Regions from separate parts of the Catenulispora sp. GAS73 genome, predicted to be linked through region 1. Evidence: riboswitches for the same ligand, from Rfam matches in the RefSeq annotation. Region 1 holds a riboswitch; each other region holds the start of a gene.

Region 1 (3,812 bases):
GTGCAGCCAGTACTGGTTGATGGCCGTCAGCTCGGCCGTGAGCTGCTCGTTGAGGAACGCGATGATGTCCTTGTCACCCTGCATGGCGTTCGATACTGCCAGAGCCGCCGATCCGGGAGGTAACGGCTCAGGCGCGGATTGCGCCGAATGGGGACGTGCTCGGGCACGCCGAACAGACCCGTCGCGAGGAGGACCGGCGGTTCAGCCCAGAGCCGGCAGCGCGGCCGGGCAGTCCGGTGCGTGCTGGAACATCGGGAGCGCGGGGAGCGCCGGGCGCTTCGGTGCGGGCACCGGCAGCCGCTCGGCCTCGGGCATCGTGTCCACCGGCGCCGAGTCGGCGACCCGGGCCGCGGCGAGCAGGCAGCTCAGCCGCTTCACGCACGTCCCGCACGCGGAGCCCGCCCCGGTCGCCTTGCGCACCTGCTTGACCGACGTGGCGCCCAGGGCGACGACGGCGTCCACCTCGGCGGTGGTCACTGCGTGGCATATGCAGGCGTACAAGCGGGGCTCCGGCAGTCGGCGGGTTGGGCCTGGGGGACTTAGGGGAGCCTAAGCTACCTGCCGGCCACCTGCCAAGTCCCCGTGGTACGTGCCGTGCACCACATCTGGGACGATGGTCCCCATGGGGCAGCCGGGATCAGGGGTGGACACAGAAGGCGAGACAGTGCAGTCCGAGGAACGGCTCCCACCCGGCCAGCGCATGCAACGCGGGGAGTGGCCGGTGCTGCACTACGGCCCGGTGCCCCGCTTCAAGCCCGCGACCTGGGACTTCCGCGTCACCGGCGCCACCGCCGACGGCGCGGAGGCGATCTGGTTCCATGAGGAGTTCGGGGCCCTGCCGGCCGTCGAGGTGACCGCCGACTTCCACTGCGTCACCAAGTTCACGATGCTCGGCGCCTCCTGGCGCGGCGTCGGAGCCCGGACCATCCTCGAACTGGCGCCGCCGGCCGCCGAGGTGACCCACGTCACCGTCTGGGCAGAGTACGGCTACAGCTCGAACCTGCGCATCGAGGACCTCCTGCGCGAGAACGTCCTGTTCGCGACCCACTACGCAGGCGTCCCGCTCACCCCTGAGCACGGTTTCCCGCTGCGGCTGATCGTGCCGCACCTGTACGCGTGGAAGGGGCCCAAGTGGGTGCGCGGGATCGAGTACCTCACGGCGGACCGGCGCGGGTTCTGGGAGGAACGCGGGTACCACAACATCGGGGACCCGTGGAAGGAACAGCGGTACTCCTACCAGGAGGACCCGGGGGACGGGCCTCCGCTGTAGTCCTGTTCCTCTGTAGTCCTGTGTAGTCCTATGCGGTTCAGGTCGTCCGGATCCGCCTCAGCACGGCCCGCCACACCGTCCCGGGCCGGCCGAGCGCGCGCAGCCGCTGCTGCGCGGTCGGAGTCAGTGTCGGCGCCGCCGTGTCGCGTTGCTCACCCCGCGCCAGGGCGAACGCGCCGCCGTCCAGCTCGTATTCACCCAGGACACGGGCTCTGCGCCGTCGCTCGCTCACCCTCCCATTGAGGGACAGAATCGAACATTCCGCCAGCCGGCGCCGCCCGGGCGCGGTTTGACGCCCGATGATCGCTGCGGGATGCTGCACGCGGGACGGTCGGCAGGAATCCGGTGCGAATCCGGAACGGTCCCGCCACTGTGATCAGGGAGCGCCTCCCGCTTGCGAAGCCACTGGGACGTCAGCGTTCTGGGAAGGCCGGGCAGGCGCGCGGATCTGAGAGTCAGGAGACTACGACCGCCCTCGGCACGCCGCTCCCGCGGCGTGTTCTTGTGAAGAGACCTGTCGGGCGTGGATACCCGTGAGGAGCTGATCCGGCGTGCCGCCGTACCCGTTCACCGCCGTCGTGGGTCTTGACGACCTCCGGCTGGCCCTGCTGCTGAACGCCGTGTCCCCGGCCGTCGGCGGCGTCCTCGTGCGCGGCGAGAAGGGCACCGCGAAGTCGACGATCGTGCGCGCCCTGGCCGCGGTGCTGCCGCAGATCGCCGTGGTCCCCGGCTGCCGCTTCTCCTGCGACCCCGCCGCACCCGACCCCGCCTGCCCGGACGGCCCGCACACCGCGTCCTCCGCGCCCTCCGTGCACTCGGCCGGCGCCGTGGCCTCGCAGTCCCACCCGGCGCGCCTGGTCGAGCTGCCGGTCGGGGCGACGGAGGATCGCCTCGTGGGCTCCCTGGACCTGGAGAAGGTGCTGGCCTCCGGCGTCGCGGCCTACGAACCCGGCCTGCTGGCGGCGGCGCACCGCGGACTTCTCTATGTGGACGAGGTCAACCTCCTCCACGACCACCTCGTCGACCTCCTCCTCGACGCGGCCGCCATGGGCGTCGCGCACGTCGAGCGCGAAGGCGTCTCCGTCTCGCACGCCGCACACTTCCTGCTGGTCGGCACGATGAACCCGGAAGAAGGCGAGCTGCGGCCCCAACTGCTCGACCGCTTCGGCCTGACCGTCGAGGTCCGCGCGAGCCGGGACCCGGCCGAGCGCGCCGAGGTGGTGCGGCGGCGGCTGGCCTACGAGGCGGACCCGGAGGGCTTCGCCGCGGCCTGGGAGCAGGCGGACAAGGAGACGGCCGCACGCATCGAGGCGGCGCGTGCGCTGCTGCCGTCGGTGACGCTGCCAGACGCCGAGCTCCTGCGGATCACCCGCATCTGTGCGGCCTTCGAGGTCGACGGGATGCGCGCGGACCTGGTCACGGCCCGCGCCGCCACGGCGCTCGCCGCCTGGGCCGGCCGGACGGAGGTCGTCGCCGAGGACGTGCGGCAGGCGGCGATGCTGGCGTTGCCGCACCGGCGACGGCGGCATCCCTTCGACGCGCCGGGGCTCGACGAGGAGCGCTTGGACGACGCCATGGAGGACGCCGCGGACGCTGCGGACGGGGATGAGGACCCTGATCCCGGTCCCGGCTCGGGCGGTCCCGACGGCGACGGCTCCCCCAACCAACCGAGTGGTCCGCAGAACGGCTCATCCAGCGCCGCACAAACCGCACAACAGGACGCGAGCGGTGCCGGGGAAACCGGGTCCGAACCGACGACCGGAACCTCCACTGAGCAGAAGCGTGTGTCCGGCCCGTCGGGCGAGCAGGGAGTGGTGACTCCCAGCGAACCCTTCAAAGCCCGTCTGTTACAGGTCTCAGGCGTCGGCACCGGCGCCGAAGGCCGCCGCTCACGTGCCCGCGCCACCGGCGGCCGCACGGTCGGCGCGCGTCCCGGCGCCCACGGCCTCCACCTCGTCGCGACGGTCCGCGCCGCCGCACCCGAGCAGGTCGCCCGAGGCCGTCGCGAGGGCGCGCTCCGCCTGCGCTCCGAAGACCTTCGCGAACCGATCCGCGAGGGCCGCGAAGGCAATCTGGTCCTGTTCGTCGTAGACGCCTCCGGTTCGATGGCCGCCCGGCAGCGCATGGCCGCCGTCAAGGGCGCGATCCTCTCGCTGCTCCTCGACGCCTACCAGCGCCGAGACAAGGTCGGCCTGGTCACCTTCCGGGGCCGCGGCGCCGAAGTCGCCCTCCCGCCGACCTGGTCGGTCGACGCCGGCGCCGCCCGCCTCACCTCGCTCCCGACCGGCGGCCGCACCCCGCTCGCCGCTGGCCTGCTGCAAGCCGCCGACGTCCTGCGCGTCGAGCGCATGCGCGACCCGAACCGCCGGCCGCTCGTGCTCGTGGTCACCGACGGCCGTGCCACGCAAGCGATCGCCTCCTCGCGCGCAGCCGCCCCGAATTCGCTTGCCGCCGCATTGCCGTCGGCTGAATCCGGCTCGCGTGCCATGGCGCCGCGCGCATCCGCCGCGCGTGCCGCCGGAGCCGACCCCCTGGCCGACAC
Region 2 (3,812 bases), on a different contig from region 1:
GCAGGTCGGCGCCGGACAGGGTGCACGCCACAGGGGCCTGGCGCCAGCGCTCGACCTCGGCATTCGCAGCGTGCCGGTCGGTGAATAACGGCACAGGCACGCTCGTCGAACCATGCCCCGGCGAGGGCGTCGCGGCCGAAGCGAGGAAGCCGCACTGCGGGCCGCAGGGCTCGTCGCGATCCGGCAGCGCCTCCAGGTGTGCGAGGGCCCCGCGCAGCGTCGCGCTGAAGGCGGCTAGCTCCGCCGCGCGCTGCTCGGTCTCGGCCAGGCGGTGTGCGATCCGGGGTTGCAGGTCGGCCTTGACCTGCGCGCAGGCCCCGGACTCCCACACCGCCAGCAGCTCGGCGATCTCCTCCAGCGGCAGCCCCAGGTGCTTCGCGGCGTCGATGAGCCCCAGGCGGCGCACCGCGTCCTCGCCGTAGATCCGGTAGCCGGCATCCGTGCGGTCGGCGGGCAGGAGGCCGGAGGTTTCGTAGAAGCGCAGCGTGGTGGCCGGGACGCCGGTGCGCTCGGCCAGCTGGGAGATCCGCATCGTGCTCATACCTGGACGGTAGACCTTCGAGTCGACTCGAAGGTCAAGCCCGGGTACTGGTGGGCGGTCAGCAGAGTTCCGGGGCTGCTCAGGACCCCGAGGGAAGCGCCGGAAGTCCCGCGCTCTGGAACACCTGCTTCAACACCGCCGGGTCCGAGCCGGCCAGCGACGACCCGTCCTTCGACGCCAGCCAGAAGTTGTTCGGCAGCGACAGGGTCTTGCCGTCGAGCATCAACGTCGGCGTCCCCTGCAGCCGCAGCGAGTTGAAATCCGACCAGTTCTGCTGGACCAGGCCCTTGTAGGTGCCGGCGGTGACGCAGGCCTCGAACGCCGGCGTGTCCAGGCCCGGGACCTGCTTGGCCAGCGAGATCAGCGTCGCGGTGCTGCTGTAGGCGTCGGTGCTCTCGTTCGGCTGGTGGGCGAAGAGCACGTCGTGGTACTCGTCGAACTTCCCGGCGGTCGCGGCGCACACCGAGGCGCTGCCGGACTGCAGGGAGCCGCTGCCGTTGTCCTTGGCGTCGATCAGGGGCACCGGGTGGAAGAGCACGCGGAGTGTGCCGTTGGCCACATAGGTCTTGTAGACGGATGCCGAGCCCGTCTCCAGCGCCTTGCAGTAGGGGCAGCGGAAGTCCTCGAAGATGGTCAGGGTGTGCGGGGCCGACGCGGGGCCGTAGAACAGAGCGGTCGCCGTGTTCGCGGGGTTCGCGTACTTGTCGGCGACGACGGAGCCGTCGGTCGGCGGGGTGTAGGCCCGCGGTTTGGCGGAGTTCGAACCCACCGCGATCCCGACGCTGACGCCGACACAGATCCCGATCACCACCACTACCACTCCGAGTACGCCCAGCCTGCGGCGCTGCATGCTCTTGCGCTGCTGGGCCGCACGCTCGGCGGCGACCCGCACGCGTGCGGACTTCTCGTCCCGAACACCCTGATCGCTCATAGCCCCATCCCCACCCACACGCACGTCGAAGAATCCTGATCGGCAACGCCCCCGGGATCTGACCACCGGAGGACGGTGGCGTCAAGCCGGTGCGGATGTGGCGCACAAGCCACAGGCCCCGCCTTGCCCGCCTCCAAGCCGCTCGCTACGGTGACCATGCCGTGGTGCTCGGGAAGACCGGTGGAAAACCGGAGCGGCCCTCGCCACTGTGATCGGGAATGCACCGGCTCCATGCCGGCCGTGCGAGTGTGGCGCGGCGGCGGCCACTGGGCGCGTGACGCGCCTGGGAAGGCGGGGCCGGGGCGTCGACCCGTCAGCCAGGAGACCGGCCACGGCACCGAACATCGACCATCCACGAGGTGCTGGAGGCGAGCCGCGTGAGCGTGCCTGCGAATCGTTCTGTCCGAGCTGTCCAAGATTCGTCCGCGGGGCCGGTGCGCTGGTTGCGTGGCGACTGGCTGCGGTTCGGCGGGTTGCTGGCGGTGATCCTGGCGATGCACGTGGCCGCGTTCGGGATCCTGGCCGGGCTGGTCGCGCCGCACCACTACACGGTCGGTAACCAGGTCTTCGGCTTCGGCCTCGGCATCACCGCCTACACCCTCGGCATGCGCCACGCGTTCGACGCCGACCACATAGCCGCGATCGACAACACCACGCGCAAGCTGATGGCCGACGGCAAGCGGCCGGTGTCGGTCGGGTTCTGGTTCGCGCTCGGGCACTCGACCATCGTCGTGGTGCTGGCTGCCGGGATCGCCGCCGGGGCGCGGCAGGCCACGAACCTCACCGACGACAAATCCGGCACGCGCCAGTCCCTCGGCGTGGTGTCGACGACCGCCTCCGGCACGTTCCTGTACCTGATCGGGATCCTGAACCTGGTCGCGCTGATCGGGATCTACAAGGTCTACAAGGCGATGCGGCGTGGTGAGTACGACGAGGCCGCGTTGACGGCGCAGCTTGACAAGCGCGGCTTCATGAACCGGATCCTGGGCCGGCTCACCAAGTCCATCACCCGGCCCGGCCAGATGTACCCGGTGGGGCTGCTGTTCGGCATCGGCTTCGACACCGCGACCGAGGTGCTGCTGCTCGCGCTGGCCGGCTCCAGCGCCGCCGCCGGCCTGCCCTGGTACGCGATCCTGTGCCTGCCGCTGCTGTTCACCGCGGGCATGACCCTGTTCGACACCCTCGACGGCACCTTCATGAACTTCGCCTACCACTGGGCCTTCTCCAACCCGATCCGCAAGGTCTACTACAACCTCACGATCACCGGCCTGTCGGTGGCCGTCGCGCTGGTCATCGGCAGCGTCGAGCTGATCGGGGTGGTCCACGACCAGTTCGGGTTCGTCAACCCGGTCACCGACTGGATCGCGAACCTGAACCTGAACAACGTCGGGTTCGTGATCGTCGGCGCGTTCGTGGCCGTGTGGGCGGCGGCGATCGCGTATTGGAAGATCGCGCGGGTCGAACGGAGGTGGAACGCCGCCGGCGAGGAGGGCTAGAGGGCTATTCGACGGTGACCTGAATGCTGTGATAGCCCGTGGCGCCGTCGGGAAGCGTGTCCTGAATCACCGGTGTTTGCAGCGTCCCGGTGCCGTCGGTGCAACGGACGGTCAGGATGTGCTGGCCCGGCGTCGCATGCCACGGGTACGACCACTGACGCCAGGTGTCCGGGGTGTCGGCGGTGGCCAGGTCCGCGGGCGCCCACGGGCCCTTGTCGACCTGCACCTCGACGCCGTCCACGCCGCGGTGGGTGGCCCAGGCGACGCCGGCGACGACGATGGTGCCGGTGCCGGCGCGCACGGTCGCCCCGTTTCCGGGGACGTCGATACGGGAGGCGGTCTTCACCGGGGCCTGCTGCGCCCAGCCCTCGCCCACCCAGAATGCGGCGTTCTTGGCGAAGGTGGTGAGTTCGAGGTCGACGACCCACTTGGTCGCCGAGACGTAGCCGTAGAGGCCCGGGACCAGCATCCGGCACGGGAAGCCGTGCTCGACCGGCAGCGTCTGGCCGTTCATCGCCACCGCGAGCATCGCCTGGCGGCCGTCGAGCACCGCCTCCACCGGGGTGCCGATGGTCATGCCGTCGAAGGACGTGGACAGGATCTGGTCGGCTCCGGCCTGGACGCCGGCCTGGCGCAACAGCGGGGCCAGCGGCGCGCCGAGCCATCGGGCGTTCCCGCAGTAGGGGCCGCCGATCGTGTTCGAGACGCAGGTCAGGGTGAGATCGTGCTCTTCGAGCGGCATCCTGAGCAGCTCCGCGAAGCTCACCGTGAACGGGCGGTCCACCATGCCGTGGATCCGCAGCATCCACTCCTTCGGGTCGACCTGCGGGACGGTCAGGGCCGT
Region 3 (3,812 bases), on a different contig from region 1:
GTGAGCGCCGAACTCCTCCGCCAGCCCGGCCGAGGTCTCCAGCGCGGTCAGGTAGATCTCCTCCGAGATCCGGGTCGACAGCTCCCGCGCCCGCGCGTCGTCGAAGGGCAGCCGCAGCGCGAAGAACACGTCCTGCAGCCCCATCAGGCCCAGCCCGACCGGGCGCCAGCGCGGGTTCGACGCCGCGGTCTGCTCGCTCGGGTAGTAGTTGATGTCGATGACGCGGTCCAGGAAGACCACGGCGGTGCGGACCGTGGCGCGCAGCCGGTCCCAGTCCACGGCGTCGCGGGACGGCGTCAGGTGCGCGGCCAGGTTGATCGAGCCCAGGTTGCAGACCGCGGTCTCGGCGTCGGAGGAGACCTCGATGATCTCAGTGCACAGATTCGACAGGTGAACGGTGTTACCGGGAGCGCTGGTCTGGTTGCACAGCTTGTTGGACGCGTCCTTGAACGTCATCCAGCCGTTGCCGGTCTGCGCCAGCGTGCGCATCATCTTGCCGTACAGCTCACGCGCCGAGACCTGCCGGACGTAACGGCCCTCGGCCTCGGCCGCGCGATAAGCCGCGTCGAACTCCGCACCCCACAGGTCCGGCAGCTCCGGCACCTGGTCGGGGTCCATCAGCGACCAGAGGCCGTCGGCCTCGACGCGCCGCATGAACTCGTCCGGGATCCAGTTGGCCAGGTTCAGGTTGTGCGTGCGGCGCGCGTCCTCGCCGGTGTTGTCCCGCAGCTGGAGGAACTCCTCGACGTCCGGGTGCCACGGCTCCAGGTACACGCACGCCGCGCCTTTGCGCCGGCCGCCCTGGTTGACCGCGGCGACCGAGGAGTCGAGCGTGCGCAGGAACGGGACGATGCCGTTGGAGCGGCCGTTGGTGCTGCGGATCAGGGCGCCGCGCCCGCGGACCCGGGAGAAGCCGATGCCGATGCCGCCGGCGAACTTCGACAGGCGCGCGACCTGGTGGTAGCGGTCGTAGATGGAGTCCAGCTCGTCGCGCGGGGAGTCCACCAGGTAGCAGGACGACATCTGGGTGTGCCGGGTGCCGGAGTTGAACAGCGTCGGCGAGCTGGGCAGGTAGGCCAGCGAGGACATCAGGCGGTAGAAGCCGACGGCCTCCTGCGGGTCCTGCGACAGCCCGACGGCGACGCGCAGCAGGAAGTGCTGCGGGGTCTCGATCACGCGGCGGGTCACCGGGTGCCGCAGCAGGTAGCGGTCGTAGACGGTGCGCAGGCCGAAGTACTCGAAGCGGAGGTCGCCCTCGGGGTCGATCGCGGCGTCGAACTGCCCGGCGGCCGAGTCGACCAGGGCCTGCGTCACGTCGCCGATCAGGCCCTCCCGATGCCCGACGGCGATGGACGCGCTGAAGGTGGTCGCGCCCTGGCCGGCGGCCTCGCGGGCGATGACCCCGGACAGCAGGCGGGCGGCGAGCTTCGAGTACTGCGGCTCCTCGCCGATGAGCTCGGCCGCGCTCTGGACGGCGAGGTCGGCGACCTGGTCGGCGGTGGCGTTCGGCGGCAGCCCGGCGAAGGTCTTGCGGGCCACGCGGGCCGGGTCGACGTCGGGCAGGTCCGCGGACTTGTCTGCGAGCTCTGCTTCGATCTCCGCTTCGAGCTGAGCTGCTGTCGTCGCTGTCGTGGTCACCGTCGGCAGCGCCTGCGCCCCCGCGCGCCTCGCTGCCTCTGTGGTCTCGACATGTGTGAGCGTGACCGTCACAACCTTCTCCTCGCCAGTCGTAGGTCCGAGGTCCGGACCGTTGGCGAGCAGACACCGGAGGCACGCGAAAGCCGCGACGCGCTCCGCCGTCAGCCGTCCCACGCGGCCTCGGACCAGCCGTACCCCACGTCCGGGCACGGCACGGCTGGCAGGTCTTCGGACTCGTGGGCGCTCGCGGGCCCGGGGAGGACCGCGCGAACCTACTGGCCGTCACTTCCCAGGCCGGCGCCTTCCGGCGCCACTCGGCCCAGTGTGTACGACGGCTGTCGTTCCCACTCACCGCTGCGGGGCAGTCCCGGTCTCGCACCGGGTTCCCTCTTGCCTCGACCGCCGCCCTTGTGCGGGGCGGTGGTCGAACCAGCTGCGTCGGACACCATATCTTGTGGCGGCGCTCAAATTCCAATCAACATGCTGTATGTCAGGGGACTACTGGAAGGTGGCGTGCGTCGGCCGCAGGTAGATCCGTACGCGGGTCGGCGCGTCGCCGACGGGACCGTCCATCGGCAGCGCGTAGCGGTCGGCCAGGACGGCGAAGAAGTCACCCTCCGGGTCCGGCTCGATGCGGTCCACGGTCCCGCGCAGCTCCAGGTAACGGTACGGGGCGTCGGGGTCGTTGATGGAGACCGCGGCGTGCGGGCGCTCGCTGAGCTCCTTGTACTTCGCGCGCTTGGTCGAGGTGGTGAAGGACAGGAACTCGCCGTCCCACAGGAACCACATCGGGTTCACGTGCGGGGTGCCGTCGGCGCGGACGGTCGCCAGGTGGCAGAAGACGGGGCGGTCGAGCAGATCGGCGTGTGATGCGGGGATGACGGACATGGGTCTACTCCAGTCGGAGACGGGATTGCGGACAAGGGGAGATGTCGACTGGCAGCGATCAGGAAACGTGATCGTCGGAAGCGGCGGCGATGCCGGCCCGCATGACCGACCACCACTCGGCGACTCGGTCGGCGACGTCGGCGTGGCCGGACAGGATGCCCGAGACGTGCTGAACTCCCTGGAAGCCGGCGACCGAGGCCCGGGCCAGTGTGCCGGGATCGGCTCCGGGCCGGAGCTCGCCGCGTTCGGCGGCGCTGCGGAACAGGTCGGTGGAGGTGGCGATCCAGTCCACGAACGGCATGTGGACCGGCTCGGAGATCTGTGCGCGCTCGGCTTGCAGGCGGACTGTCGCGCGGACGATCGGGTCCTCGCGGATCTGCGCCGCGATGCGGGCGAAGACCTCGCCGAGGAGGTCGAGTACCCGGTCGTGCGCCGGCGTCGCTTCGGCGACCAGCGAGGGCCACTGCTCGTAGCATTCCTCGACGATGGCCGCCGCGACGGCGGCCTTCGCCGGGAAGTGGAAGGCGAGTGCGCCTTTGGTGACGCCGGCGCGGGCCGCGATCTCGCTGGTGGTGGCCGCTGCGTAGCCGACCTCTGCGAAGCACTCGGACGCGGCCAGCAGGATCGCGCGGCGGGTGCGGCGCGCGCGCTCCTGCGTGGGCTCGCTCGGGGTCCGGGGCTCGGCCGAGCCCCGGGAGCCGGCCGAGCCTCGCGAGTCGACGCGGGAGTCGGCCGAGCCTCGCGAGCCGGCTGGCGGCGGCGTCACGCGGTCAGCCCCGGACCGCGACGACGGTCTTGCCGGGGCTGCGGTTCTCGGCCTGCGCGATGTGCGCCTCGGCGGCCTCGCTCCAACCGATGACGCGCGGCGCCGGGATGGCCAGCCCCTCGGCGGTGAGGGCGAAGACCGCGGCGATGAGGTCGCCGACCGCGGCGGCGTCGCCCCGGGCCCGGTTGATGATGCTGAAGCCGGAGGTCGTCCAGTTGTTGCGGCGCAGGTCCGCCAGGGTCGGGGCGGCGGGGTCCGGCTGGCCGGCGGCGGCGCCGTAGCTGACCAGGCGGCCGCCGGGGGCGAGCAGCGCGGGCATCGCGGCGGACACGTCGCCGCCGATGGATTCCAGGACCACGTCGAACAGCGAGTCGTCGGCGGCTTTGCGCGCGTTCGCGGCGAACTCGGCGTCGCGGATCGCGGGGCGGTAAGCGGCCGCGAGGGTGGCGGCGGAGCGTGCGCTCGTGCCGCCGACCAGCGCCGTGGGGTGGCGCAGGGCCAGGACCGCGGCGAGTGCGTC

Evidence for each region. A riboswitch is a leader RNA that binds a small molecule or an ion and turns the genes downstream of it on or off. The one in region 1 is predicted to bind cobalamin.
Region 2: it holds a riboswitch for cobalamin, as region 1 does, so the genes downstream of both, ABH935_RS08900 (HoxN/HupN/NixA family nickel/cobalt transporter) here and ABH935_RS18785 (VWA domain-containing protein) in region 1, are expected to answer to the same signal.
Region 3: it holds a riboswitch for cobalamin, as region 1 does, so the genes downstream of both, ABH935_RS28825 (ribonucleoside-diphosphate reductase subunit alpha) here and ABH935_RS18785 (VWA domain-containing protein) in region 1, are expected to answer to the same signal.

Annotation. Positions count from the first base shown of each region.
Region 1 is NZ_JBGCCM010000011.1:202,280-206,091, reverse strand. Features, by position in the region: gene bfr (bacterioferritin) at 1-84, opposite strand, end outside; gene ABH935_RS18800 (bacterioferritin-associated ferredoxin) at 202-501, opposite strand; gene ABH935_RS18795 (sulfite oxidase-like oxidoreductase) at 623-1,270, shown strand; gene ABH935_RS18790 (hypothetical protein) at 1,308-1,502, opposite strand; cobalamin riboswitch at 1,608-1,734, shown strand; gene ABH935_RS18785 (VWA domain-containing protein) at 1,822-3,812, shown strand, end outside.
Region 2 is NZ_JBGCCM010000005.1:48,699-52,510, forward strand. Features, by position in the region: gene ABH935_RS08890 (MerR family transcriptional regulator) at 1-541, opposite strand, end outside; gene ABH935_RS08895 (DsbA family protein) at 621-1,472, opposite strand; cobalamin riboswitch at 1,618-1,821, shown strand; gene ABH935_RS08900 (HoxN/HupN/NixA family nickel/cobalt transporter) at 1,907-2,968, shown strand; gene ABH935_RS08905 (molybdopterin-dependent oxidoreductase) at 2,973-3,812, opposite strand, start outside.
Region 3 is NZ_JBGCCM010000020.1:169,787-173,598, reverse strand. Features, by position in the region: gene ABH935_RS28825 (ribonucleoside-diphosphate reductase subunit alpha) at 1-1,596, opposite strand, end outside; cobalamin riboswitch at 1,840-2,087, opposite strand; gene ABH935_RS28820 (PPOX class F420-dependent oxidoreductase) at 2,137-2,526, opposite strand; gene ABH935_RS28815 (ScbR family autoregulator-binding transcription factor) at 2,585-3,292, opposite strand; gene ABH935_RS28810 (zinc-binding alcohol dehydrogenase family protein) at 3,297-3,812, opposite strand, start outside.